One region of the Acerihabitans sp. TG2 genome, then DNA from elsewhere that is predicted to be linked to it. Evidence: predicted binding sites of a transcription regulator. Region 1 holds the regulator's gene; each other region holds the start of a gene.
The links. Region 1 encodes LexA, which represses DNA repair genes until DNA is damaged. Its sites were predicted from a motif close to TNCTGTATGTACATACAGNA; they were not measured.
Positions count from the first base shown of each region.

Region 2: umuD (translesion error-prone DNA polymerase V autoproteolytic subunit) is a predicted target of LexA. The motif match lies at 7,926-7,945, and genes of this name have one in related genera.
Region 3: dinB (DNA polymerase IV) is a predicted target of LexA. The motif match lies at 2,235-2,254, and genes of this name have one in related genera.

Region 1 is NZ_JAYGJO010000032.1:13,928-23,956, reverse strand. It holds gene SJI19_RS21160 (YjbF family lipoprotein) at 1-404, shown strand, start outside; gene SJI19_RS21155 (capsule biosynthesis GfcC family protein) at 401-1,156, shown strand; gene SJI19_RS21150 (YjbH domain-containing protein) at 1,156-3,243, shown strand; gene ubiC (chorismate lyase) at 3,445-3,951, shown strand; gene ubiA (4-hydroxybenzoate octaprenyltransferase) at 4,019-4,882, shown strand; gene plsB (glycerol-3-phosphate 1-O-acyltransferase PlsB) at 4,970-7,441, opposite strand; gene SJI19_RS21130 (diacylglycerol kinase) at 7,566-7,934, shown strand; gene lexA (transcriptional repressor LexA) at 8,055-8,663, shown strand; gene SJI19_RS21120 (CsbD family protein) at 9,044-9,253, shown strand; gene zur (zinc uptake transcriptional repressor Zur) at 9,411-9,920, opposite strand.
Region 2 is NZ_JAYGJO010000026.1:16,550-26,578, forward strand. It holds gene SJI19_RS19290 (hypothetical protein) at 576-1,118, shown strand; partial or broken gene SJI19_RS19295 (IS3 family transposase) at 1,474-1,698, shown strand; gene SJI19_RS19300 (hypothetical protein) at 1,848-2,045, opposite strand; gene SJI19_RS19305 (replication initiation protein) at 2,312-3,019, opposite strand; gene SJI19_RS19310 (AAA family ATPase) at 3,813-5,009, shown strand; gene SJI19_RS19315 (ParB family protein) at 5,018-5,983, shown strand; gene SJI19_RS19320 (Y-family DNA polymerase) at 6,208-7,482, opposite strand; gene umuD (translesion error-prone DNA polymerase V autoproteolytic subunit) at 7,482-7,904, opposite strand; gene parM (plasmid segregation protein ParM domain-containing protein) at 8,196-9,161, shown strand; gene SJI19_RS19335 (plasmid partitioning/stability family protein) at 9,180-9,575, shown strand; gene SJI19_RS19340 (hypothetical protein) at 9,612-9,863, shown strand.
Region 3 is NZ_JAYGJO010000008.1:6,420-16,448, reverse strand. It holds gene pepD (beta-Ala-His dipeptidase) at 1-833, shown strand, start outside; gene dinB (DNA polymerase IV) at 1,150-2,220, opposite strand; gene dpaA (peptidoglycan meso-diaminopimelic acid protein amidase) at 2,405-3,136, shown strand; gene SJI19_RS09185 (class II glutamine amidotransferase) at 3,107-3,874, opposite strand; gene lpcA (D-sedoheptulose 7-phosphate isomerase) at 3,923-4,510, opposite strand; gene SJI19_RS09175 (hypothetical protein) at 4,752-5,027, opposite strand; gene SJI19_RS09170 (HipA domain-containing protein) at 5,035-5,313, opposite strand; gene SJI19_RS09165 (pyridoxal phosphate-dependent aminotransferase) at 5,512-6,672, shown strand; gene SJI19_RS09160 (amidohydrolase) at 6,660-7,433, shown strand; gene hpxZ (oxalurate catabolism protein HpxZ) at 7,668-8,051, shown strand; gene SJI19_RS09150 (tautomerase family protein) at 8,305-8,688, shown strand; gene SJI19_RS09145 (chloride channel protein) at 8,740-10,029, opposite strand, start outside.

The DNA of each region.
Region 1 (10,029 bases):
CCATGTTGGTAACCCGCAATGGCCGTCTGGTAAAGACCTTGGACTTGCCCGACAATCTGTTGGACGTGACCAATCTGGACAGTGATCCTTTAATGCATGCTCAACGCATCGTTGACGGAACCCAATGGACCCGTGTTCAGTCTTGGACCGAAGGTAAGCAACTGCGCACCGCCACCATGTCTTCCCGGTTTAGTCTGGCAGGGGTGGAAACTGTGACCGTATTAGATGCTCCTCACGTGTATCGCGTCCTTGACGAAGATGTTAGCGTCGCGCAATTGAATATCCATTATCGCAATCGTTTCTGGATCGAACCAGACACCGGCGCCGTACGAAAAACCGAACAATATATCGGACCGGGTTATTTCCCGATTGAAACCATCACTTTAAATCCCTATAAGCCATGAAAAAACAACTCCTACTCGCAGTGAGCTTATGTGCTGGTTTTATTACCTCTGCTGGCGCTGATAGTCGTGTGGCAATTTATTCGCCAGGTCAATCCCAGCCGGTGGTTATTGAAGGTATCAATACTCTCCAACAATTGACGTTAAATCCAAAATTGGCCGGACACACTTGGTGGCAGGGTACGGTGATCGCGGAAAAAATGGCAACCGCGGTACAGCGAGAACAACAAAAACAACTGCTGGTGCGACTCGATGCGCTGATCGCTGATTTACGACAGGATAATGATATCGATTTGGCCGGTTCGGTGCAGCAGGTGCGTCGCCAAGTTGCTGCTTTGCAGGTGACCGGACGTCAATTTGTTTCGCTTGACGCAGATGTTATCCGCCTGCAAGACGGCGCAAACCGCAAGCTACAGGGCGATTACAGCCTTTATACGCTGACGAAACCGACCAGTGTGCATATCTATGGTGCGGTGACGCCCGCAGGTGCGCAACCGTTTCAAGTGGGCCACAGTGTGCAGGATTATCTAGAGATCCATCAACGACTGGCGGGGGCGGAAAAAAGCTACGCCACGCTAATCATGCCTGACGGGCACGCTAAATCGGTGCCGGTGGCATATTGGAATCGACGGCATAATGAAGCAGCACCGGGCAGTATTATCTACGTTGGGTTCTCCTCATGGGCACTGCCCAGTAATTATCAGGATATTAACGAAAAAATCGTCTCCTTGCTGACTCACCGGATCCCTGACTGATGAAAAAAAAATATCTTTTCAGCATCATCGCGTTGTCAGTGGCTAGCGCCTGCCAGGCGGCGTCATACACCGATCCTTTGGGGCCTTCGCAAATGGATCAAGGGGGGGTGGGTTTGCTGCAAACCCCTACCGCGCGCATGTCGAAGGACGGAGAGTTCAGTCTTAACTACCGGGATAATGACCAATATCGTTTTTATTCCGCCAGTCTGCAATTACTCCCCTGGCTGGAAACCACCATTCGTTATACCGATGTCCGCACCCGTGAATACAGCAGCGATCCGAACTTTAGCGGCTCTCAGACCTACAAAGATAAAGGCATCGATGTAAAGATGCGGTTATGGCAAGAGGGCTATTGGTTGCCTGAGGTGGCGGTAGGAGTACGCGATTTCGGTGGCACCGGGTTGTTTGATAGTGAATTTTTTGTCGCCAATAAAGCCTGGGGACCGTTAGACTTCTCCCTTGGCCTGGGTTTTGGTTATCTGGGCAATAGCGGCAACGTGTCCAACCCGTTCTGTCAATTTAAAGACAGCTATTGCACGCGCAATACGAGCTACAACAAGGCCGGTTCATTTAACGGTGGCGACATGTTCCACGGTCCGGCCGCGGTATTTGGCGGAGTGGAATATCAAACACCCTGGCAGCCGCTACGGTTGAAACTAGAATATGAAGGTAATGATTATAAAGGGGACTTTGCCGGTCGTTTAAAACAAAGCTCGCCGGTTAATGTTGGTGCGATTTACCGCATTGGTAAATGGACCGACCTCAACCTAAGCTATGAACGCGGTAATACCCTGATGTTTGGTGTGACGATGCGCACCAACTTTAATGACTTGACTCAACGACATCGGGACAGTGAGCCACAGGCTTACGCGCCTCACCCGCAGTCTGATATGTTGCAACACCAGGTGGTGGGCCAACAACTGACGGATATCAATAGTAACGCGGGTTTCACCTCGCCGCATATCCAGGTTAAGGATCGTACACTGTACCTGACCGGTCAGCAGGATAAATACCGTGATCCTCAAGAAGGGGTGGACCGCGCCAATCGCATACTGGTGAATAATCTGCCGGAAAATATCGACACCCTTAAGGTAACCAATACCCGGCTAAATTTACCCCTCGTGACCACCGAAACCGATGTTAAGAGTTTGCAGGATACCTTGTCAGGTTATCCGCTGGGACATGAACTGCCACTCAAACAGCGGCGCACCGAGCCGGATGTGCCGCAACGAGCTGAACAGGGTTATTATATTGACCATGATCGTCTGCAGCTTAGTTGGGCACCGGTGCTTAACCAATCTGTTGGCGGCCCCGAATCGTTTTATATGTACCAACTCGGGGTGGAAGGCAGCGTAGGCTACTGGCTGACCGATCACTGGAACACCAGTGGGACCTTATTCGGCAATATCATCAATAACTATGACCAGTTCAAGTTCACCGCGCCACCGAGCGATTCACAGCTTCCCCGGGTACGTACCCGAGTGCGTGAGTATGTGCAAAACGATGTTTATATCAGTAATCTACAGACCACCTATATCAATCGTTTAGGTGGCAGTTGGTACGGACAGCTGTACGGTGGTTACCTGGAAATGATGTACGGTGGCGTCGGCGGTGAAGTGTTGTATCGGCCGCTTGATACCAACTGGGCAGTGGGGCTTGATGGCAACTACGTCAAGCAGCGCGACTGGAACAATATGATGCAGTTCGCCGACTATACGGTGGCCACTGGCAATCTGACCGGTTACTGGCAGCCCGGCTTTGTGGACGGCGTACTGGTCAAGGCCAGCGTGGGACGCTACCTGGCCAAGGATAAGGGCGTGACCTTCGATGTTTCTAGGCGCTTTGACAGCGGCATTACCGCCGGGGTTTTCGCCACCTTTACCAATGTATCGGCAGCACAGTACGGTGAAGGTTCCTTTACCAAAGGTTTCTACCTGTCGATCCCGCTTGATTTGCTAACGGTTACGCCTAACCGCACCCGGGCGCAGCTGAACTGGATCCCGCTAACGCGTGACGGCGGCCAAATGGTCGGGCGTAAATACTACCTGTACGGCTTAACGGAAGAACGTTCGCCGGCGGTAGAATAAATCCCACTAGCTTCACGCTGGAAAAAGCCTTCGGATAGAAGGCTTTTTTTTTGATGTTGTCGTTGATAAAACCGGTGATAACCGGTCCAATACGCCGTAGGAAGAATAACCTGACTCAGGGCCGCGAGTTAAGACGGGTTAATCTCGTGGTGTTCTGGGCTACACTATTGGCTAGGGTTAATTGAAACTACGGGAAACCGGATGAAGCATGATCCTTATATCTCATTTTTAACATCGATTCAATGGGGTATCGACGATACGCCACCACCTGATGTCGCTCAGGCGGACTGGCTGTTGGAGCAGGGATCCATGACCCGGCGCTTTGAGCAACATTGCCGGCAGGTCACCATCCATCGCTGCCGTGAGGGGTATGTCCCGGCATCTGCCATAGGGAGGGAAATGGCCTTGCTGCCGGCTTGTGATAGCTATTGGTTGCGCGAGGTCATATTGTATGGCGACGGGAAACCGTGGCTGGCGGGTCGCACCTTGATTGCAGCAAGCGATCTGGTTGGCGCAGAGTGGGCGCTCACCAGCCTTGGTGATCAGCCCCTTGGGAAATGGTTGTTTCGCGGTGATGTGCCCGTGCGGGACTATATCCAGTTAGGTAAAATGAACAGTTTATGGGCCCGCCGCTCCTGTTTTCGGCCGAGCGGCAAATCATTATTACTCACCGAGCTATTTTTACCCGATGCTCCGCTGTATCGTTAACTATCGTGCCAACGTTGTGACAATTCTGATGATGTAAAAGGAGAGTGAAGTGGAACAAAGCGCCACAATGGGCAAATGGCAGGCTTGGTGCCGGTTAATGCGAATTGATAAACCCATTGGTTCTCTGTTGTTACTTTGGCCGACACTGTGGGCTTTATGGTTGGCGGGACGCAGTACGCCTGACTTTCATATCCTATCGGTCTTTATTTTAGGCGTATTTTTCATGCGTGCCGCAGGATGTGTGGTTAATGACTATGCCGATCGAAAAATTGACGGCAAGGTAAAACGTACCGCCACCCGGCCCCTGCCCAACGGTCTGGTGTCGGAAAAAGAGGCCAAGGTGCTGTTTGCTGCACTAGTAGGACTGTCCTTTACCCTGGTATTAACCCTTAACACGATGACCATTCTTTTATCCGTGGCGGGTCTGGCTCTGGCGTGGATTTATCCGTTTATGAAACGGGTGACCCATTTGCCGCAGGTGGTGCTTGGCGCGGCGTTCGGCTGGTCGATCCCCATGGGGTTCGCTGCAGTTAGTGAGTCCTTACCACTTTCTTGTTGGCTGCTGTTCGCCGCGAATATTGTCTGGACCGTGGCTTACGACACACTCTATGCAATGGTGGACCGCGATGATGATATTAGCATTGGCGTGAAATCCACGGCGATCTTATTTGGGTGCTACGACAAAGTCATCGTGGGCGGATTGCAGGGGATAACGCTGTTGTTATTGGTGTTAATAGGCTGGCGGACCGGCCTGCAGTGGCCATTTTATGCATCGCTGATGATCGCGGCTGCCCTGTTTGTCTATCAGCAAAAATTAATTGCTCCCCGCGAACGGGACGCCTGTTTCAAGGCATTTTTGAATAATAACCTGGTGGGAATGATCATTTTTATTGGCATTGCGCTAAGTCTGTTAATGCAAGGGGCCGCCTGATTTTTTATGCTGGCGAGTGATGAAACTATCAACATCACTCGCCATGCAGGGATTATCCCTCGGCGTTACCCCTGAGGCACGGCCTGGTTAGTGCGGGGTTAAATGCTCCTCAGCGAGCTCTTTGACCGGGACCTTGGCAAGCTGGCTGGCGCTTTCAATGGTAAGTTGCACCTCCGGCGCCAGCAGTTCGCTAAGTATCTCCACCATTTCAGTCACCTTTTCACCGATGGCATCACCACTGTCACTGATATATCCCTCGTGGCGCAACGTGGCCACTAACGTTGAAAACACGGCTTTGTCGAAAAACTCCGGGGCATTGATACCGTGTAACACCGAGAGACGTTGGGCCATGATCCGGCTCTCTTTCTCTAGCGTGCCGCGGTTTATCTGTGGGTTAACCCGTAATAACGAAAAAGTAATGGCATAACGCTGCAATGTCTCCCGCGCGCTGGCGGCGAGTAATTGTAGGGTATTTGCACGGGCGTCGTTGAGCGCTAACCCGCTATCATGTTGGATAATCAGCTCCTGGCGTGCCAGTTCGGTTATCAGTTCATCAATTACCGGCTCGATGGCCTGTTTTTGATGATGCATAAAGAGCTCAGCTTTTAGCAACGGATACAGCAGATTGATGCGGTACAATAGCTGCTGCCGATGGATCCCTGGATTGCCGATAACAATGCTGGCCACCAATGAAGGCAGTATGAATAGATGCTGAATATTATTGCGATAATAGGTCATCAGCACCGCCTGTTCACGGGACAGATAAATTATTTCGCCGATCGTATCCTGCTCCACGCTAAATTTGTTCATCGCCAAGGCGTGCTCAAGTAGCTCTTGTGCGTTGGACTCGGGCACCGTAACATCGGTCGCATAAGGCACGTTGCGAATCAGCTCCAGACAACAGGTAAGCTGTTGCAGTAGCTGTTCACGGGTAAGTGAGCGCTGACGGGAGGCCAGTAGCACGGTGGAGCACAGATTGATCGCGTTCACTGCTGCAGCGTTGTTGATCCGCACCATAATCGTCCCGGCGATATCATCAACTGCGGGCGCGAGCCAGGGTGGACGTTGCGATTCGATAGGGTCGATGGAATCACGCCAGTGCGGTACATTCTGATTCAGGTAGGTGCTAAGGGATAACGGTTCGCCAAAGTTGACATAACCCTGGCCTAAATTTCGCAATTTGCGCAATCCGCGCACCATTTGCACAAAACCTTCTTTTTCTTTGGTGGCGCCCCGCAGCTCTTTAGCATAGGTGGCGACTTCCATAACATGCTCGTAGCCTACATAAATTGGCACGAGAGTGATCGGCCGGTTGCCGCCGCGCAACATGGCTTGAATGGTCATTGTCAGTGTGCCGGTTTTAGGTTCCAGCAAACGCCCGGTTCTTGAGCGACCCCCTTCCATAAAATATTCAACCGAGTAGCCCCGGGTAAACAGTTCTCCGAGATATTCACGGAAGATGGTGGAGTAGAGTTTATTACCTTTGAACGTACGACGAATAAAAAAAGCGCCCAAGCGGCGAAAAATCGGACCTGCTGGCCAGAAGTTTAAGTTAATCCCGGCAGCGATATGCGGTGGTACCAGTCCCTGATGATAGAGTACGTAGGACAACAACAGATAGTCCATATGACTGCGGTGGCAGGGCACATAGACGATTTCATGGCCATCTTCCGCCAGTTGTCGTACGCGTTCTGCGTTGCGTACGTGCAACCCTTGATAAAGACGGTTCCAGGTCCAGCTCAATACCCGGTCGGATAAGCGCACCGCTTCGTAGGAAAAATCCGCCGCAATTTCTTCCATCAGTGTAATGGCGTTCTGCTGCGCCTTCTCTACGGAGATTTTTTTCGAACGCGCGTCGTCTTCAACTGCTTTTTCGATGGCTTTAGACGCCAATAATTTATTAAACAAATCCTGGCGGACGGGCAATCGCGGCCCCACCGCCACCAGGCGCTGACGGGCAAAATGTATCATGGCGACCCGGGCCAATTTTTGTGCGATTGTTTTGTCGGTGCCGTGCTCCGTCGCCATATAACGCATGGACAGGGGATTGGAGAATCGCACGAAGCTATCGCGGCCGAGCCAAAGCACCGCAAAGAATTTCTGAAACCCGTTGAGCAGACGTAGCTGAGGCGTTGGCTGATTTTGCTGCGCTTCTCGCCCGGGGGAACGGCCGAACATGATTGACACGGGCACCATCTGCACATCGAGCTGCGGGTTGCTGCGATGCAAATCCAGATAGTCGTGAAAAATTTTCACCGACTCACTTTTTTCGGTGAAATAAGGAAATACTCGCGGGCCATCGTGAATAAAGACGTAGCGTGCTAGCGTGACACCGTCGATCTCCAATGGAACCAGTGGGTCCGGCAACCGAAGTTGCAGACATTGGGCACGTAAGGTGAGCAGGTCTGCCTTTGAATTATAAGGTAACACATACATTATTGGCCGCAAGGGATCCAGACCGGCGTCTTCCGGTGGATTTGCGGGAATAACTTTGCTTTTCACCAACAGCCTGAGCGGTAGATCCAACAACGTATAATAAATGGTTCGCCAGCCTGACATATTTTTGTGAAGCCTCTTGTTAGCATTGCGACACAAGAATACCAGAAACCGCGCGTCAGATCTGTGGTGATACGAACGCGAAGAAACGGTAAGATGAGCGCTATTTCACTCTGTGCATGGAATCATGGCAAATCAAACCTCCGGGCTGGCGCGTATTTACAAGGCCACGGGATACTCAATTAAAGGATTTTGCGCCGCTTGGCGTCATGAAGCCGCCTTCCGTCAGGAAGTTGTGGTTGCCGTCATTGCGATTATCCTTGCATGTTATCTCGAAACAGACGCTATTTCGCGTATTTTATTGATCGGGTCAGTATGGTTGGTGGTGTTGGTGGAGATCATCAATAGCGCTATTGAAGCGGTAGTGGACCGTATCGGGCCGGAACAGCATCCACTCTCCGGCCGGGCAAAAGATTTAGGATCGGCGGCCGTGACTCTGGCGATCGTTCTATCGGTATTTATCTGGGTGACGTTACTGTGGACGCATCTTGGATAAACTGCCGTTTTTAGCGGCTTGGCGGCCGGGATTTATGATGTTTTGCTACGTTGATGGTTTTCAATTGCATCAGACCTGTATATACTCTCAGAAAGACTGTATAAACAAACAGGGGATGGAATGAAAGCGTTAACCGCCAGACAACAAGAGGTTTTTGAGCTTATACGCGATCATATATCGCAAACCGGTATGCCGCCGACCCGTGCGGAGATCGCACAGCGTCTGGGGTTCAAATCCCCCAATGCCGCTGAGGAACACCTCAAGGCGCTGGCGCGTAAAGGCGCGATAGAAATTGTCTCCGGTGCCTCTCGCGGCATCCGGTTATTGATCGAAGAAGAAACCGGGCTGCCGCTGGTTGGCCGTGTCGCTGCTGGCGAACCCTTGTTGGCGGAGCAGCACATTGAAAGCTACTACCAAATAGATCCTGACCTGTTTAAGCCGCATGCTGATTTCCTGCTGCGGGTCAGTGGGATGTCAATGAAGGATATCGGCATCATGGATGGCGATCTTCTGGCGGTGCACAAAACCCAGGATGCGCATAACGGACAGGTCGTGGTGGCGCGTATCAACGATGAAGTTACGGTAAAGCGTCTCAAAAAACATGGCAATATCGTGGAGTTATTACCAGAAAACAGCGAATTCTCACCTATTATCGTTGACCTTCGCCAGCAGGAACTGTCTATCGAAGGGCTGGCGGTCGGCGTGATCCGTAATGGGAACTGGATTTAACGACGGTTTTTTCCCTACATGACTCAATGTGGTCCGGTTATGGATGAGCGTTTCTCCGGCACCGGGCCTGTTTGACAACGCCTATTATGCCTTTCACTCACCGCTGTTTATACCCGTCATACTTCAAGCTGTCGGTGCGTTGCAATATTCGGTCCTTCCGTGGGCCTCACCCTTAACGGGGCCGCGAGAAGTTGCGTTCAAATTTGCTGCACTATTTTACTGCACTGTTTTGCCCCACTATTTTGCCCCACTATAATGCCTATCGCCAATCCTCTGCTATAATTAGATTGTAGTGTTAATCAATGAATAGAACATAGGTGTTGAAATCCTATTTAGTCGATTAACAAAGTGAATTATCAGTCCAATCCAAGGAGGCTTTTATGAATAAAGATCAAACTAGCGGTAATTGGAAGCAGTTTACCGGTAAAATAAAAGAACAGTGGGGTAAATTGACTGACGATGATTTAACTGTGGTTGAAGGCAAACGCGATCAACTTATCGGTAAACTTCAGGAACGCTATGGCTATGGTAAAGACGTTGCTGAAACAGAAGTTAAAAATTGGGAAATCCGCAATAAATTTCGGTGGTAGCGGTTTATAGGCCAAGGAGGGGCGCCATAAGATAGGCCTTTTGTTTTAGCTTATTCTTATCCATGGTTGTAAGGGTGTGCTGTCTATAATTCTATCCACCTTAGGCGATTGATGTTTTTACCACCCGCTACCTTGGTAAGGTAGGGTTATTGAGATGTCAGCGTTTTTTTATGGCTATTGAATGGTCATGTTCGCAGGTGTCGGGATGGTTACAGGCTTGCACATCCGTACATAATGGACAAAATCCATGGGCCTCCACAACATTATGGCGCATCGTAAAACCACTGGCCTCGGCCATTTTTTGCAAGATATCCTCAATACCCTGTGTGGCCTGTTCCGTGACCTGGCCACAGCGATCGCAAATAAAGAAGGCGGAAGTGTGTCCCGGTTGCTCAAAATGGTGGCACAAAACAAAGCTATTGGTTGACTCAACGCGGTGAATAAAACCTTGCTCCAGCAGGAAATCCAGGGCGCGATAGATGGTCGGTGGTTTGGCTTGAGGTTCGGAGACCCGCAGCAGATCCAGCAAATCATACGCACTGATTGCGCCCTCCTGCTGAGTCATCAGCCGCAACACTTCCAACCGCTGTGGCGTCAGGCGCACATTACGCTGTTCGCATAATTGTTCCGCTTGGCTAAGTAAGTGGGACGAAGTCGATGCAGTCATAGAGGTTCCTCATAGCGTGTTCCTTAGTCTATCTTATCATGATGGCATTAAAACGCCGAGTCCATACCCGTCATCTTTCAGCTCGCGGGATTGGTGTCACATGAGTGAG
Region 2 (10,029 bases), on a different contig from region 1:
AGTAAAATAGTTCAGATGGCAAAAATTCTGGTGGAGGGTGTTTTTCTATGAAGCGCTTCTGAATTTCCAGGTGACATCCGCTTTGAGCGAAATATAGTCATTCTCCCCCTGAGCCTGATAGTCTACTTCCCTCAATAGGGTTGGTAACAGGGGCTGAAGCCCAATCGTACGGAAACGTACGCTAAGTTCATTTATTGAACAGTAATGGGGAGTGTGTCAGTTGAATTGTCATTAAAAAGGCATGTACACCATACTGGTAGTTACCTCTCCGCTGCCGTACCGCTAAAACCGCTTCGACGCGGCTTAGGGCGCTTGGTGTTAATGCCACCCTCGTCGATAAAACGCTCAGGCGCCACCACATTGATTAATGCGCTATTGTTGTGACAGAGCCAAGTGTTGGATTCCAAATAAATCAATTTTAAAATATAAAACACGTTCTGCAATACAGTTTAACTCAGTTGTACTATAATCATCACGAATAAATGTTCTAGTAAACATTCGGCAAGGTAAGTGCGGTGTTATTATAAAATATAAATATATTAGTAAGTTAAAAATTTAAAAGGATGTAAAATTAAATGATGAAAGTAAAACTATCAGATTGGATACAAGCAGTTTCTGTAGTTGTTGCTATGGTGCTTTTTATTTCTAATATGGGATACGAGTTATTTAAAGAAAACAGAAGAGAAGATAAAGTTAGGAATATAATAGCCGCTGAAATTGTTTATAACCATAATTACGTAATTACCCCAAAAGAAGTTAATGATGAAGAGTTTAATAAATTGCAAGATCTAATCAATCTTAACGAAACACAAGCCTTAACTCTAGTAGTAATTGCAGAGTATTTAGATGATAATGCATATAATATGTATAATTCGGAATTACTTGATTTAAACGGAAATGAAGCTATAAATATAGTTGATTATTATAGATTTCTTAGAGATTTCAAATCAATGGCAGTTAAATATAAAGAAGGGCTTTTAAATAAAAATTCAAGTGAAAAAGATAATGATTTGAATAAAAAATTAATGATAATTTCTTTTAAAAAATTCGCCTTTTATGAAATACCACTTTCCAATAAATATCAAAAATATCTCACAATTAAAAATAATCTAAATTAATATTTATTGTTAATATTTTATTTGATAGTTTAAATAATGTTTTTATATTTAATATAACTATTTTTATAAAAAATAATATTACAGCCATAAGAAGAGAAAGTTTCAAATGAACCAACGCATTTTCCTCGACCACCTACCCGCTCGCTATTACCTTTTTACTTGCGTAAAAAATAGCAACTTGCAGTATTTTCCTTAATTTTTATGCGTTATATGAGGTAAGTGTCCGTTTATCCAATATAGGACCACGTGCTGCCTTTTAACATCTAGACCCTAATACTGTAAGGAGACGGGCGCTTATACTGTAATTGCTGGACCATCAAGTGATTTGAGTAAAATAATTAGCTCAAACTACTGAGAGCTTTGGCTTAATATGCTAATAAAGCCGAAAAATCGGCTACAGCGTGAAAAACCCGAGCCATTGACTATTCCAGTAAACAGCAATGAATGCTGGTCAATGGACTTGATCCACGATCAACTTTCGGATTGTCGCTCTGTCCGTTTGCTGAATATTATTGATGATGTTATTCGTAAAGCACTAGCTATTGAGGCGAATTTTTCACTCCCCGCCTGCCGAGTGGTGCTTTTCATACTCGATAAGTTACCAGCGATCACCGGAGTAGGTTGTTACCCACAAATCCACATGACAATCGGCCAGCGAGCCGGGTGGTCCTCACGCCGCCAGGTGTCTAGGGTAAGAGCTCGTTAAACCACTGATAAACCCGAATCAAGTCACTCTGGTGGCAAGGCCAGATCGTGCATTGCGGCTAAGGTTTGTTGACGTTCCAACCAAAGGGCCAGTTCGTTTTGACACACTGCCCCCAGTCCCATATACCAAAGGATAAACGTGAAGTGGTCAAGACGGCTTCGCGATTGACAATAGCGCTGGCGCGCCTGTCGGGTTATTTCTATCAATTCGTTAATGTTCATGGAGTGAGGATCCTTAAGTCGAGTCAAATTGCTCAACTAAAGGATCGCATCACGACGGCGGATGGGGTTCAGAATATTTTATTCAAAAGAAAGAAAGTAATAAAAAAGAAAATAATAAACTGACCCAATACGTGACTATGTCACGCCGTTTTACCCCCATTTCATCGAGGCGGTTCTCCTGCCCTAGTTTTATCCACTGTTTCTGTGGATAAAACTACATGTTGTGTCTATCTCAACTGCTAGGCATATTAGATGTATGGCTAGAATCAAACAGTGCCTGGAAGAGTAAGAGGCACTGATAATATAGAGAAGATGAGTTTTCCTGAGTCTTCTTTCATTGATATTTTCAGGGGAGTTTGAGCATTAATTTTTTCAATGGCGGGGACAAGAAATGTTCTTTTCATTTCGGCCATATTTGTTTTTTGTGAGTCAGGTAATTCGTAACGTTCGGCTAGCCATGATGCGGTGGTTATCCAAATCCCGGTAGAACGGAATTGGCACAAACTTTCATATAGCCGTATCACTCTCACGGAGTTTATTTTTCCACAATCAAGGAGCGTATACGTTGTAAATTGGCTAGTAAGGCCTATCAGGTAAGGCATTACTTTACTGTTGAGCTCAAGGTTCCACTGCCCCCTACCCCTTTTGAGTCCAGCCTCAGCTAGCCAGGGCCGCCGTATTTCCTCATACTCACCTTCAGAGGGAAAAAATCTCACTTGCCGGCTTCCCAACTCTTCAATACCTTTACGCACATCGGTACTTGCCGTCGCCTGCGAAACCTTAAAGTATCGCTGGTAATCCGCTACCTTCACTGTGAATAATCCTGTGTGTTCATCTTCACGATAAGTCTGCATAAGACACAACCATAAAACGCGTTTAGCCTGAAGAGGTAAATAATAAGCAGCCTCGGTCAGTTCATTAGACTGAGAGATTTTCAACTGGCTATGTGGCTTTTTATCTATTATTTCAGACATTTGGAAATAATCTCACCGTGAGTATGGGTACTTATGACCGTACCCATACTGGCATACTCGTTACCGACGTCAAGGTATAGTTTGTAGAATTTCCTACTAGGAATAATTTTTTAGTTTAACTTTAGGTATTTCCCATACCTACTTTAGGTATTTCCCATATCAACTTTTGCCGATTCCCACCCTTACTTTATCTATCACCCACATTAACAATAGCTGTTCCCCATAGTCCCTCCGCTGCAGCCCCCGTGTGGTAAGGGCTCAGCGTCGGCTAAAAGGTTTTAAAAAGACTTAAAAGTATTTAAAAATGATTAAAAACATCACGGTGGATAACTGTAGTTGGGGCTAATCCGGTAGTCACCATCTATGGGAAATGGATAAAGATAACCGCCCCCCTCTTTACTGCGTTGGCTCGCGGCCATGTATCTCCTTATTCTGCCCCTATTTATGGGGAAGACCTAAAGTACCTATGGGAAACACCCTAAGTACTTATGGGAAATACCTATAGTTCACATATCCTACTTATCCATTCTAGCTTTTGAGTGCCTTTTAATATTCATTGCATGGGAAAGACCTAAAGTTCGTATATGGGTAATGCCTAAAGTTAGCTATCGTGAGTATGGGGTACATATAACTTTTGCTCCATTGCGCTTCCTCGGCCTGACAGACTACGCTAGTCAGCCCTGCGGCGAGCGCTGCGGGACATAATCACAACCCAATGTTTTATGGTTTACAAAATATACAATGTGTAGCATTATGGTTTAAAATCATAATTCCTACATAATGGTGATATGTTATGGCGGTATCTAACCAGTTATCCAAAGTGGCACAGCGGTCTGAAAAAATGCTTTTGTCGCTAACGCAGCAGATCCAGACACAAAAAGAGGAATATCAGGAAAATGATTTTTACCTGGTGTACGCAAAAGCCGCTATTTCAAAACTTCCTAAACTGACCAGGGCCAGTGTCGATTATGCAGTGAATGAGATGGAAGCAAATGGCTATGTGTTTGATAAACGACAAGCTGGCAGTTCTATCAAATATGCCATGTCGCCACAGAATATTATCGACATTTACCATCATCGTGGAGTGCCTAAGTACAGGGATCGCTATAAATCTGCCTTTACCATTTTTATCGGCAATCTCAAAGGCGGTGTATCTAAAACTGTGTCAACAGTGTCTCTTGCTCATGCATTGAGAACTCATCCGCATTTGTTGTTTGAAGACCTTCGAATATTGGTTATTGATTTAGATCCACAATCATCAGCAACTATGTTCCTCAACCACAGAAGGTCAGTAGGTATAGTTGAAACAACGTCTGCGCAGGCGATGCTGCAAAATGTGACTCGAGAAGAACTGATTAACGAATTTATCGTTCCATCTATTGTGCCTGGAGTTGACGTGATGCCTGCATCGATCGATGACGCTTTTATTGCATCAACGTGGGACGAGTTGTGTTCTGAGCACTTGCCAGGGCAGAATATTAATGCCGTGCTCAAAGAAAACATTGTCGATAAATTAACGCATGATTATGACTTCATTTTTATCGATAGCGGGCCACATATGGATGCGTTTTTAAAAAATGCCATTGCTGCTTCAGAACTGTTGATGACACCGGTTCCGCCGGCCCAGGTAGACTTCCATTCAACCCTAAAATACCTCACTCGTCTTCCTGAAATCATCGAAATCATAAATGAGTCCGGGCATACATGTCAGCTGCTGGGTAACATCGGTTTCATGTCAAAATTGTCAAATAAGGTTGACCATAAGCTGTGCCATAGCCTAGCGAAAGAGATTTTTGGAGGCAACATGTTGGACGTAGCTTTGCCTCGCCTTGATGGTTTTGAACGCTGTGGTGAATCCTTTGACACGGTTATATCAGCAAATCCGGCTACTTATATTGGCAGTACTGAAGCACTCAAAAATGCACGAACTGCTGCTGAGGATTTTGCAAAAGCGGTGTTTGATAGAATTGAATTTATCCGAGCCAACTGAGGTGAAAAATGAGTAACAGACGAGTGATCGGAAGAACATTTAAATCTACGGGTGTTCCTAGTGATGACACTGAAATTTCTTCGCAACAAACTTTTACGTTATCCTCCGGCCGGCGCGCAATTTTTACTTTGCAGAATATTGCGGCAGATTCGGTGCCCGAGTCTACTTTTGTTATACAGGAAACAAATGGTAGGGATCAGTCTGCATTGACTGCCGAGTCACTTAAAGACATCACTAAAACAATTCGTCTTCAGCAGTTTTTCCCCTGTATCGGTGTTAAGTCTGGCGACAAAATAGAAATCATTGATGGGTCACGCCGGCGGGCTTCTGCAATTCTTTGCCATACGTCGTTAAACGTAATGGTGACCGAGGATTCGATCACTGCAGATGATGCTCGCAAACTCGCCCGGGATATCCAGACAGCAAGAGAGCATAATTTACGTGAGATTGGTATACGCTTTCTAACACTTAAGAACTCGGGATTGAGCCAGAAAGAAATAGCTGAACAAGAGGGTACGTCTCAAGCTAAAGTGACCCGAGCGTTACAAGCAGCTAGCGTTAGCCAGGCGCTTATATCAATTTTCCCCGTTCAGTCAGAACTGACATTTTCTGACTATAAGACGCTGACCAACATTGAAGAGCTTCTTTCCAGTAAAGAACTCAGCGCAGAGTCCCTGGTTGAAAATGTTTCCCCTGAGATAGAACTGCTGCTTGCCGATCCTCGACTGGCTGAAGATGAAGTTAAAAATCGCATTATAAAGATATTAATAAAAGAAGCCGCTTTGTTAACGTCTACCTCGAATAAAGAAAAGGCTATTGTCTCCAACTTATGGGCGTTTTCTGATAAAGATCGGTTTGCAAGGAAACGCACTAAGGGTCGCATGTTTACCTACGAGTTCAATAGACTCCCAAAGGAAGTTTATGAAGAGCTTGACCGAACAATCAACGAGATCTTGAAAAAACATCTTACTTGAAAATGAGTGGATTACTAACCCAGCAGCCCTTTTCTTTCGCCAGCGTTATTTCATGTCTAAGTGAATGTTTTAAAATGAAAACACGTCGGAATTTCAAGGTGAAATCGCCAAGATTTCATCACGTTTTCATTTAAGGTACTCACGACCCGCATGAGACATTAAGCTCAAATATTATATCTGATCATATAAAACATAATGGCAGCTCGTACCAGCAGGTTCCGGCCTTATGCGAGTCTGGCCAAAGGAAGCGCCTGCCACCGAGTGGTGTATGCTGGAGAAAGCATTTCTCGCTTCATCTGCCATTCTGGAGCAATGCCACGTCCGGCAAACCACACTTTTCCCAGACCGGATTGATTAATGCCATCGATGACCTTCATCAACGCAACACTGTTTTCTTTGGGGAGATGTTCATCGAACAAATTCAGCTGCGCCACCCCGGTAGGGGTGAAATCGTTAAGCATAATGCCGGCTTTGGCATAACGGTGTTTATCCTCCCAGATACGCTCTAACGCAGCCATAGCGGCTGTGATGATATCCCTAGTGTCACGTGTAGGGGTTAACAGCTTTTCGCTGGCCATGTTACCGTAATAGGGCTCATTGATGGCAAAGGGGCTGGTTTTGATAAACACTGAGATATGCCGGCAAAACTGGTGTTCTTCTCTTAATTTCTCTGCAGCACGCTCAGCATACTGACAGATAGCCTGCCGCATAGCCTCGTATGTCGTGATACGCTCTCCGAACGAGCGTGAGCAGATAATCTGTTGTTTAGATGACGGAACCTCTTCCAAGTTGATGCAGCTCTCTCCGTTCAACTCTCTTACCGTCCTTTCAAGCACGACACTGAAATTTTTTCTGATGAAAGCTGGATGCGTACGCGCCAACTGCAGAGAAGTGTTTATCCCCATGGTATTGAGTTTTTTTGCAATTCGCCGGCCTACTCCCCAAATTTCTTCAATCGGCTGCAATGAAAGTAGTTTTTCTGTCCGCCGGTGATTCGCAGGCGTCAACGCCAGAACGCCACCAAATTGTGGCCACTCCTTTGAGGCCCACTGAGCCGCTTTAGCCAACGTTTTAGTTGGCCCCATACCCACACCAATACTCAAACCAGTACAAGAGCTAACATGCTCACGCAGCTGTCGTCCAAATTGCTCAAAGTCACACCAATTATCGATACCGGTAATATCCAGGAACATCTCATCAATACTGTATTGCTCTACTCGGGGTGCCAGCTCTTCAATGCAATTCATTACCCTATTAGACAGGCTAGCGTAGAGTTCGTAATTACTTGAAAATGCTATCACTTTAACCGGTAATTGCGCTGATTTGAGCTGGAACCAAGGCACACCCATCCTGATCCCCAGCGTTTTCGCCTCCTTTGATCTTGCGATCACGCAGCCATCGTTATTGCTGAGCACCACCACCGGTTTGTCACGTAAATCGGGTCGGAAAACCTTCTCGCAGCTGGCATAAAATGAGTTCACGTCGGCCAGCGCAAACATCATTCACCCCCGCGAGTTTTGTGCACAAAAGCCATGACCACACCGAAGATCTGCAGTTGCTCTGGATACAGCGTCGGGAACGCAGGATTCATTGCCTGGAGTGCGGGGCGGGGGTTAAGTAAAAGTCGTTTTACCGTAAATTCGCCATCGATTTCGGCAATCACAATATCCCCGTGCTGAGCTTGCTCAGCCTTATCGACCACCATCAGATCGCCGCTGTTTAAACCAATATCGGTCATCGAATTACCGATTGCCCGCACGAAGAACGTGGCGTGTTTTCGGCTGATGCAATAATCATTCAGGTCCAATTCCGCTTCGATATAATCCTGGGCGGGACTAGGGAACCCGGCTGCGCACCGTTCTGTAAACAGAGGGAAGGTTATTTTTATAGACGAACATGCGGCGGGGATCATGCGCAACATCAGCAATTCCTTTAAATCTAAAACTGTATATAATTACAGTATTATTAGTACCAATGTTTCTCCTTGGCAAGATGTTAAAGCCCTCGTTGTGCTAGTTGCCTGTTTTGCCGCCAAAAATAATTGAGCGAAGCCTTTAACGAAATAGTGGCTTTCTGCCGACTGTGGTCGTTAATAGTAATTATGTAATATCAAATTGAGCATTTATAAATACTCAATTTGAGTATTTATATTGTTTTCCAATTGATGGTGAGTCATAATGGTTACTCAAAATGAGTAATTATAGGTGTGTTTATGAAAAAAATTAGCTGCGATGACGGGTCAACTAACGTAAAACTAGCTTGGTTGGATGGGGATCAAGTCTGCACATCTATATCCCCCAATTCGTTTCGTGCGGGATGGAAAGTGGCGGGTATTGGCAGTCGCGAGACATTTAACTACGACATTGATGGATTGAAGTACACCTTTGACGATGTCAGCCAGCAGGCGATCAGTACCACAAACATTGAATATCAGTATGGCGATACCAACTTACTGGCTGTACATCATGCTCTGCTTAACAGCGGATTACCGCCACAGACGGTGAGTTTGACTGTGACGCTACCGATCAGCGAGTTCTATACTGATGACTGCCAGCATAACGAAACCAATATTAAACGAAAAATCGACAACCTGCTGCGCCCAGTGACTTTAAACAAAGGCAATGTTTTCACGATCACCGCCGTAGACGTGATGCCAGAGTCGCTGCCGGCGGTGATATCGCAACTGTCGAAAGCCGAGGTTGGGCCGCTAGAAACGTCCTTGGTGATTGATTTGGGGGGAACAACACTCGATGCCGGCGTCCTTGTGGGACAGTTTGAAGACGTGAGCGCAATACAGGGCAACTCGTCGATCGGGGTCTCGATGGTGACACAAGCCGCACTCACTGCGTTGCGTATGGCTAACAGCGATACCAGCCCGTTTGTAGCGGACCAGTTGATCCAACGCCGTCACGATCGTGACTTTGTTGCCACAGTTGTCAACGACCAGGCAAAAGTGGACTATGTTCTGGATATGATAAGCTCGGCTATTGATCGGCTTGGTGAGCGTGTGGTTAATGAACTGTCGGCGCATCGCCATGTTAACCGCGTGTGGCTCGTTGGCGGTGGTGCTCCACTGATTGAGGCTGCTGTGCGCCGCGCCTGGAAACTGGCGCCCGATCGCATTGTAGTGGTCGGTGAACCCCAAACGGCGCTGGTCCGAGAACTTGTTTTACTTTAATTGGAAGGAGCGTCATTCGTGACCGACAAACGAAAAAAATTGACGATCTATCTGCACCCTGACGACGACGGACAGGATGCAAAAGCCCTGGAGGTCATAGAGTCAGTTCCCCTGCGTACCCGGGGAGATTTTTTCCGGGCGTCGGTTGTTGGCGGGTGCGCGTTATATCAGTTGGATAAACGCCTGCCGTACCTATTGGCCATGTTGTTCGACGGACGTTTGACCGCTGATCAGTTGGTGGGGATTATCGAGCAAACCACAGGTTGGCAGCCCAGTACGGCCAGTATTCGGGACGTGATTGCCGCCTGCGGTGGCAATATTCCCGATTCTCCGTCTCCCCCCGTCCAGCAGGACGGTGGGGAAGGGGCCGGCAAGGCTCGAGACAATTTCAAACGCATACTGAAAAAAAATTAAGCGTATCCGTTATACCGGAATTGCCGGGGAGAGTTAATGATGGCAGTCATTCAAATGTGCAAAGGGATCATTGGGTTGGAGACGCTGACCGGTAAGGTGCGAAAAAGCGCAGCGGAGTGGTGTTTTATTCTCAGTTGCCTGTTTGTCGTGCCACTACTTATCGATCTGGGGCTGGCTTATCACTATTTCGGCGTTGTCTCGAAGATTATCCTGCAGCTGTGCTGGGGAATAGTGGTCTGCCGTGCCGCGTTCTTGGCTTCAGAGACGTGGCAAAAAAACAAAAAATAGAATTTCAGAACTCATCATGGCTGATGTGCTTATCTTGGCGTCATCACCATGAGTATCAACCGACCTTCGGGGCGGTTTTTTTACGCCTTAAAATTAGCCTATGTATTAATTATATTTTGACTATAATTAGCCTATAAGTTAATATTTTTTTACGGCGAGGGGGCGA
Region 3 (10,029 bases), on a different contig from region 1:
GCCTCAAAGGAGGGCATTCCGGCGGTGATATCCATAAGGGATTAGGCAATGCCAATAAGCTGCTGGCACGCTTCCTGTCAAAACAGGCTCATGCGCTGGATATCCAACTCATCGATTTCAACGGCGGCACGCTGCGCAATGCTATTCCGCGCGAAGCCTATGCGACGCTGGCCCTACCACAAGAAAACGCCGAAAGCCTAAGCCAACTGGCGCAGAGTTTCCTGTCGGTGATTAAAAGTGAACTGGCGGCGGTTGAGAAAAAGCTGGCAATTCAAATTGACCCCATAACCCCAGACGCCCCGGTGCTGACCAAAGTCACCAGCGATCGGTTTATCGCCCTGCTCAACGCCATGCCCAACGGCGTCATTCGTTTTAGCGATGACGTGAAAGGCGTGGTGGAAACCTCGCTCAACGTCGGCGTGGTGTCCATGGAGCCGGAGCAGGCTCATATCCGCTGCCTGATCCGTTCACTGATTGACAGCGGTAAAGACGATGTGGTCGGAATGTTAACCGCGTTGGGTAGCTTGGCTGGTGCACAAACCGCCGCCAAGGGCAGTTACCCGGGCTGGAAACCGGACGCTAATTCACCGGTGATGCATTTGGTGCGTGAAACCTATCAAAAGCTGTTTAATAAAACCCCGAATATTCAGGTCATCCACGCCGGGCTGGAATGTGGTTTATTTAAAAAGCCCTACCCGCTAATGGATATGGTATCTATCGGGCCGACCATTACCGGTCCACACTCGCCGGATGAACAGGTGCATATCAAAAGTGTCGGCCAATACTGGACCCTGCTGACTGCGCTGCTCAAAGCCATCCCTGAAAAAGACTGACCGCGATAGCCTAACGATTTCACGTTGCAGGAAAGCCAACGCATCTGCAACGTGAAGTATGACGGGATACCCTAAATAATTCGCGTGGCAGGAAGGCGGCAACGCAGCAAATCCCAGGAGCTTACTTTTGTAAGTGACTGGGGTGAGCGAGGAAAGCCAACGCATCTGCAACGTGAAGTATGACGGGATACCCTAAATAATTCGCGTGGCAGGAAGGCGGCAACGCAGCAAATCCCAGGAGCTTACTTTTGTAAGTGACTGGGGTGAGCGAGGAAAGCCAACGCATCTGCAACGTGAAGTATGACGGGATACCTTGTTACGGCATATCATCTTCCCACCTGAGCATCAGCTGACGCTCAATTTGCGGGTCGATCAACGTGACATGCAACCCCACCAGCCGTACACCACGATCGCCGCGGCGCTGCTCCCACGCCTGACGCGCAATAGCGATCAAATCTTGCTTATGCAGGCGCGGCCATACATGTTCCTGTGTGGTTTGCTGGAAATCGGCAAATTTAAGTTTAATGCCCTGTCGGGCGATCAGCAGATCCGGTCTGACCTTTGCCAGCCGCCGCTCAAGTTCGGGGTAGAGTTGTTCAATAATTGCCACGCAGTCGGCCCAATCGCCGATATCTTCCGCCAGGGTATGCTCCACCCCTACTGATTTACGCAGACGATCCGAGGATACCTCGCGTTGATCGATTCCCTGCGATCGTTCCCACAACACCCGACCAAACTTGCCAAACTGTTTTAGCAACGCCGCCAGATCGTAACGCTGCACATCGGCACAGGTTATCAGTCCCATATCGGCGAGTTTTTTGGCGGTGACTTTGCCCACTCCCGGAATTTTACCCAGATCGAGTTGTGCCAAAAATAGCGGTACCCGTTCTGGAGTGATAACAAATTGTCCATTGGGTTTGTTGAATTCAGAGGCGATTTTAGCCAAAAATTTTACTGGTGCCACGCCGGCCGACGCGGTGAGATCCAACTCATCGGCAATGTTTTGACGAATAGCCTGGGCCATTAGGGTCGCCGAGCCGCTACAGCAGTCGCTGTCAGTGACATCCAGGTAGGCTTCGTCCAGCGATAAGGGTTCAATCAATGACGTATAACGGCTAAAAATACGCCTGATATGTTCAGATGCCTCTTTATAAGCCGCCATGCGCCCAGGCAGCAACGTAAGGTGCGGACAAAGCTTCAGCGCCATGGCGGTCGACATGGCGCTATGCACGCCATAAACCCGCGCCGGATAATTAGCGGTACTGATCACGCCGCGCCGGTCCGCGCTGCCGCCGATGGCCAGCGGGATGTCGCGTAGCGTCGGATTGTCGCGCATTTCAACCGCTGCGAAGAAACAATCCATATCAACATGTATGATTTTACGCATCCACCCCCCCCTTCAACTGTATAAGTATACAGTAAGAAGATCAATTTATACAAAACGTATCTTGATAAATATGCCGGTGGTGCTATCTTGTCGCTGTTTTATTTGTTTTACTTGACGTTTCTAGGGTTTGCCGCCAACGACCGTTGCCTGGCATCTTATTTAATATGACTACGCAGGAATAATAATGGGCAAAATCGCACAGTTATTTGCGATGTTGTTTTGCATAGCGGCAATGACGTCAGTCAGTTATGCCAGTGGGCAGCCGCAGCTATCCAAAGAATTAAAGGCACAATTAATCGGATCACCGGTTTTTATTCAGATATTTAAAGAAGAGCGAACCCTGGAACTCTATGCCAAGGTCGGTAATGAATATCGCCTGCTTGACAGCTACCGGATTTGTGACTTTTCCGGCGGACTGGGCCCTAAACGCCGAGAAGGGGATTTCAAAAGCCCGGAAGGTTTTTACAGCATTACCCACCGCAATCTGAACCCTAACAGCCATTACTATCGGGCGATAAATATTGGTTTTCCCAATGACTATGACCGGTACCAGGGGTATTCGGGCGCCATGCTGATGATCCATGGCGACTGTCGTTCCATTGGCTGTTACGCCATGACCAACAGTTATATTGCTGACATATATCGTTACGTTGACGCCGCATTATTAAACGGTCAGGCCGAGGTGAAAATTAATATTTTCCCGTTCCGCATGACCGAGGCAAATTTACAGCGTCACCGCCTTTCAAACTATTATTCATTCTGGCGTTCCCTGGAGCCAGGGTATGCCTTTTTTGCCCGTTACCACCAGCCACCAGCGGTGGCGGTGGTGAATGGGCAATATGCCGTGAGCCCACCGCTGCAGTTGCACAGCGGTACGCCGGCGGTATCACAGTTCGCGCTCACCCAACCGAAATAATACACTCTCCCCTGGCGCTACCCGGTGCCAGGTTTCATTGCCGGTCAACGGCTGCGTGGCAATCACCGTCACCACATCATGAGGCGTGGTTTGCCGCTGAAAATCAATCTCCACATCCTGATCGAGTAACGTAGCCTTGCCGAACGGTGCCCGACGAGTGATCCAGTATAAATGTGTTGAACAATATCCCATGACAAATTGACCATCGGATAACAGCATGTTAAATATGCCCTTTTGTCGCAATTCATCCGCCAGCAGTGCAATATAACGAAACACCGCCGGCCAGTTAGCCGGTGTGCGTGGATAACGCTCCGCCAGCAGTGCCAACAGCCAGCAAAAGGCATATTCACTGTCGGTCTGTCCCACCGGCCGGTAGGATCCGGTTTTTAGCTGCTTATAGCTTTTTAGCTGACCATTGTGGGCAAAGGTCCAGTTACGGCCCCATAATTCACGGGTGAAAGGATGCGTGTTCTCCAGTGCCACCTTACCGCGATTGGCCTGGCGGATATGCGATATCACCGCGCAGGATTTGATCGGATAATCCTGCACCAGCCGGGCAATTGGTGAATTAAAACTGGGCAATGGATCTTTGAAGGTCCGGCAGCCCAGCCCTTCATAAAAGGTGATGCCCCATCCATCCTTGTGCGGCCCGGTGCCACCCCCTCGTTGCACTAACCCGGTAAAACTGAAGCAAATGTCCGTCGGTACATTGGCACTCATTCCGAGCAGTTCACACATGACCCCTCTCCTTACCAAATCACCTGACGCGTTGTTTCAACGCCGGAGCTATGCTGCTGTTGCCGCCATCTCTTTTTCTATCAGTTGAATCAGAATATGGATCACTTTGATATGAATTTCCTGGATACGATCGGCGTAACCAAAGTGCGGCACACAAATTTCAACATCAGAGGTGCCGGCCATCTTGCCGCCGTCCTTGCCCGTGAGCACAATGACTTTCATGCCCTTGGCGCGTGCCGCTGCGATGGCGCGAATAATGTTGGCCGAATTACCAGAAGTAGAGATACCGAGCAGCACATCACCCTGATTGCCGAGCGCTTCGATATAACGTGAAAACACAAAATCATAGCCAAAATCGTTGCTGACGCAAGACAAGTGGCTAGGATCGGAAATGGCGATGGCTGGGTAGGCTGGCCGATTGTCGCGATAACGGCCGGTCAGTTCCTCGGCAAAATGCATGGCATCACAATGAGATCCGCCATTGCCGCAGGAGAGCACTTTGCCCCCGTTCTTGAAAGAGGCGGCGATAAGGGTGGCGGCATCTTCCACGCTTTGAATATGGCGGTCATCGGCAAGAAAGTTGGCCAAGGTGGCTGCGGCTTCGTTAAGTTCACTGCGAATCAAGTCCTGATACATGAATTCCTCGGTATATGCTGGAGTACACACCCTTCATATTTTGGGTATATGTTAATGATCCCAGTTGCCAGTTTACCGGATTGGCGAAACCGCGAGAAGCAAAGTTGGCTTTCTCGGCTTGCGTTACCACATAAAAATCACTGTTTGTGAGCCAGGTTATAAATCTAGGCAAGGAAATTGAAAACAAAATCGACTCTTTTTCAACCACCGATCGCAAGTTTTGCCGGTAAATCGAACATATCTACAGTAACTTATCGCTTTTACGCCGTTTTGCTCTTTTCACGTCGAACCGCACGAATACATTATTGGTCGACATGGAATGGCTGATGCTTTTTCTGACGGACTGCGCCAGCGCCGAAAATATTTCATCGATACCATTATGAACGAGGTAGTCATTTATCATCTCCGCCATGGCAGCCAGCTTATCCTGAGGTTTGACAACCTTTAGCCAATGAGCGAACGCCAATAAGCCATCGATATTCGGGAATGCTTTACTTTTATTAAGCGATAACGCCAACTTATGATCATCGGTTGATCATCGGTTGATCATCGGTTGGGTATATATGGGTGCAGACAACATCATACATCGGCACCAGCCAGCGTTCCTCGGGCTGAAAAGGATCGCTTAGCAACGCAAAATTTTTCAAATGCGCGTCGCCATTACCCACCATACAGCTGAACGCGACGTAGTTGAAAAATTTTGCGCTTTCAGCCCCACTCCCGGTATACAACGCGATGGCATCGGCAATTTCCTCATAGGAACCCTGATATTTTTTTTCTGAGGATCGCATTTCAAGACGCAAAAATCTTCCATCACCAGCCGACGCTGTACAATGATGTCAAACCTTTCCATGATAAGAATGCAACCCGGTTATTGATGACTACCCTCAATAAAAAGCTCCACCAGTTTAGCCGTTTACCCATCTATACGTCCTGATTGTCAATTGCGCTGAGCGTGTTATATTGGTTTAAAAACCGGCTTTTGAGAGTGGTAATGAGCCATGAGCAGTAGAACCTTGATTCCAGAAAGTAAACTCCCCGCGTTGGGCACCACCATTTTCACCCAGATGAGCGCCCTGGCGCAGCGCCACCAGGCGATTAATCTGTCGCAAGGTTTCCCCGATTATGATGGGCCGGAATATCTGAAATCGCGGCTAGCACATCATGTCAACCAGGGCGCTAATCAATATGCCCCCATGACCGGGGCGGCCCCCCTGCGTGCGGCGATTGCCGATAAAACCGAACTCATTTATGGCTGGCGCCCTGACCCGGATCGGGATATTACCGTCACCGCCGGCGCCACCGAGGCCCTGTTTGCGGCCATCAGCGCGTTGGTACGTACCGGCGACGAAGTCATCAGCTTTGATCCCAGCTACGACAGCTATGCGCCAGCAGTGACCCTGGCCGGTGGTATCAACCACCGTATCGCACTGCAACCGCCGACGTTTCGCGTGGACTGGGCAGACTTCCGTGCCAGGCTAACCGACCGTACCCGGCTGGTGATCCTCAATACGCCGCACAATCCGTCCGCCACCGTCTGGCAAGCGGCAGATTTCGAACAACTGTGGCAGGCTATTGCCGCGCGGGAAATCTATGTACTGAGCGACGAAGTTTATGAGCATATCTGTTTTGCCGCCGGCGGCCACGCCAGCGTACTGGCCCATCCAGGGCTGCGGCAGCGATCGGTTGCCGTTTCGTCGTTTGGCAAGACCTATCATATGACCGGGTGGAAAGTGGGTTATTGTGTGGCACCGCCGGCGCTTAGCGCCGAGGTACGTAAGGTCCATCAATACCTGACCTTTTCCGTCAACACTCCGGCCCAGTTGGCCCTGGCGGATATGCTGCGCGCCGAGCCGGAGCATTGGCGCAGCCTACCCGAATTCTATCGCGACCGTCGGGATCATCTGGTACAAGCCCTAGCACCCAGCCGGCTGGAATTGCTGCCCTGTGAAGGGACCTATTTTCTGCTGGCTGATTACAGCGCTATCTCCGACATGGACGATGTCTCTTTCTGCGAGTGGATGACCATCAACGCCGGGGTGGCGGCAATTCCTCTGTCGGTGTTCTGTGCCGATCCATTCCCGCACAAATTAATCCGTCTGTGCTTTGCCAAGCAAGATGCCACCCTTGACGCCGCCGCGGAGCGTTTATGTCAACTTTGAATATCAGCCTGTTGCAGCAGCCGTTGACCTGGATGGATGGCGAGGCGAACCTGGCCTATTTTGACCCCCTGTTGGCCGCCGCCAGCGGTCGCGATCTGATTGTATTACCGGAAATGTTCACCACCGGTTTTGCCATGGAGACGGCGGGCTGCGCCCTGTCCCAGGATCGGGTCGTGGCGTGGATGCGACAATGGGCCAAAACAACCGATGCCATGATTGCCGGCAGCGCAGCTATCCATACTCCTGACGGCGCGGTGAACCGCTTTTTATTGGTGGAGCCGCAAGGACAGGTACATTGTTATGATAAGCGCCATCTATTTCGCATGGCTGATGAGCACCACTATTACCAGGCTGGTCAGCAACGGCTGGTCGTAGCCTGGCGCGGCTGGCGCATCCTGCCACAGGTCTGTTACGACCTGCGTTTCCCGGTATGGTCACGTAACCTTGGGGATTATGATTTGGCGCTGTATGTCGCCAACTGGCCGGCACCGCGTGCCCTCCACTGGCAAACCCTGCTAGCGGCGCGCGCGATTGAAAATCAGGCCTATGTGGCAGGCTGCAACCGTGTCGGCACCGACGGTAATGGACATCAATACAGCGGTGATAGTCGCATTATCGACCCGATGGGCACCGTGCTGGTCCAGGGCGAGTCAGGGGTCGCCACCTGTTTAGATGCCTCCTTGTCACTTGAGGTACTGCAGCAATACCGTAAAGCCTTTCCTGCCGCGCTGGACGCCGACACTTTCAGTCTGGACAAGTAGCCCTGCTCGCCGGGCAACCTGCCCGCGAGCGCGAGCCATCCCACCACTTATGTCTGGTTGCCTGTAACGACGCGTCTACAGAGCAAACCAGGCGTTCATGCGCTAACGGCCTCCCTGATGAAATGATCATCAAAACATAATGACGTCAGTGATGCCCAGCAGTGCTACTCTAACCGGCCCGGCGCTGGAGCGACGCGGTATTGTCAACATGACCATAGCAAGAGTAAACGTAGCATGAAAAGTGAATTTATTGATCGACCCGCCATCCTGGCGGAAGTGAACGCTGCCTTTTATCGCTATGAACAAGCGTTCATCACCAATGATGTAGCCATTCTGGATGAGTTATTTTGGCACGATCCCCGCACCGTCCGTTATGGCGTTGTTGAGAACCTCTATGGCATAGAAGCGATTCAGGCGGCCAGCGCATCGCGGGCGTCTCCCGGACTGGAGCGCATCTTACAAAATACAGTGATCACCACCTATGGCGACGACCTGGCGGTGGCCAGTACCGAATTTACCCTTGAGGGTAGCGACAAGACCGGCCGGCAAACCCAAACCTGGGTAAAATTGGCCTGCGGCTGGCGAATCGTCGCCGCTCACGTCAGCTTACCAAGCTGAGGGCGTCTGATAGTCCAACAGTGACTGAAATGGATGTGTCGTTAGGTTCGGTCTCTTTGGCCCGCAAATCAGACCTGTACCGTCCGATACTGAATCAGGGCAATGAGGGTAGTGGTTGATGTTTACGTTAACTAAAAGACCCACATACCGATGGTCGCTAGTTGCATGGCGTGGGGCCATAACTTACTATGCTGGCTATTAGCCATCGAGATCCCGATGGCAGGCAATACCCACCCTTACTAAGGAGTTAATTATGCCGCTGGTCCGTATCGATATTAAAAAAAACCCCGACCCTACCTATATCAAACGCGTCGGTCGGGTGGTGTACCAATCGTTGAAAAGCGCCATTAACGTTCCCGAGCATGATAACTTCCAGATTCTTAATGAGCATGGCGGCGATCATTTTATCTATGATGCTGGCTACCTTGGCATTAACCGTACCGATAAGTTGGTCATTATCCAGATTACGTTAAATGAAGGGCGCAGTATCGAGCAAAAAAAAGCACTCTACAAAAGTATTGCCGTCGGTTTGCATGAAGCGCTGGGCATATCGCTGGAGGACGTGTTCATCAATCTTGTCGAAGTACGTAAGGAGAATTGGTCTTTCGGTAATGGCATTGCGCAATACGCCGGTTAAGCCAACAGACTGACCAGACCGGCTAGAACCGGCAGTTCGCTACACATTACTTCAACGCCGCGCCCAAAGCGCGCAGAGCTGGCTGGTACCAAAAGATCCCGCCACCGCCAGCACTATCGGTACCAAAAAATCATGATCGATGCGGGTAAATTCGGTAATCAGCACGATAGCAGTCAGTGGCATGCTCATAGAGGATGCCAAAAATGCTGCAGCGCCGATCACTGCATAGGCACCCATCGGCACACCGGGCCATATCTGGCTCCATAAACCACCCAGTACCACCGCCATCAGCGCACCATTCGACAATCCCGGCGTCAATAAGCCGCCTTGTGCGCCAGCACGCAAGGTACTGGTAGTGATGGCAACTTTGCAGATCAATAACATTCCGGCCATACCAACGGTGAGCAGGCTACTAAACCCCAATTGCGCCGGTCCTTTGCCATTGCCCAGCAGTTGCGGCAGCCAAACGGCCATGCAGCCGATAATCAGGAAGTTTATCAGCGCAAATACCGGTAGCCGCCAACCACGAGCCGCCTTGCGCCGCGCTGCCGCGCTCAACCGTGCAAAGCCATAGGCTGCCAGGCCAAATAGTGGGCTAGTGAGCAACGACCAGGTAATCAGTCCGGCGCTAAGGGGAAAATGTGCGACAACATATTGCGATTCCGCCCCCAACCCCATCCAGGCCACGGATGCTGCAATAGCGGAAGTTGCCAATGCCATAATGGCAGCGGGCCAGCTTAAGGTTGCCAACAGCACCTCTAATACAAATACCGCGCCGCCTAGCGGAACATTATATACCGCAGCCAACCCGGCACCTGCGCCGCAGGCGACGATCGTGCGTCGTTGTTCCGGCGACAACCCGGCAGCATGGGATAACCATCCCCCCATCAATGCCCCCAGCTCTCGAGGCGCCACTTCACGTCCCAGAGGTGATCCCAAGCCTACTGTGCCTATTTGCAACAGCACGTGGGCCAAGGTGGCAACGGGTGGCATAAGAGGCGCATCACTGGCAGTAGCTTGCTTGATGCCAACCAGCGGCCGGCCAACGCGATAGAGCACCCACCACCCCACTCCGGCCAGCAAACCACAAAATCCAAGTATCAACATTCGCCGCCCCCCGGGAGCAGCACTCACCCCCATCAGGAATGTTTCGGAACTGATAATTTGGTCTAGGCTGTAGCCATAAGCAAGATGTTGTATCCCGTGCAGTAGCAATGCCAAGAACATGCCCCCTAGCCCGGCGCCAACACCGGTTAGCATGACAACCATGACCATCAGGGCAAGGTGCCTTACATTCAAGGCCGACGGCCACGTCGCGTTTGTCGGGACGGCGGACTGATC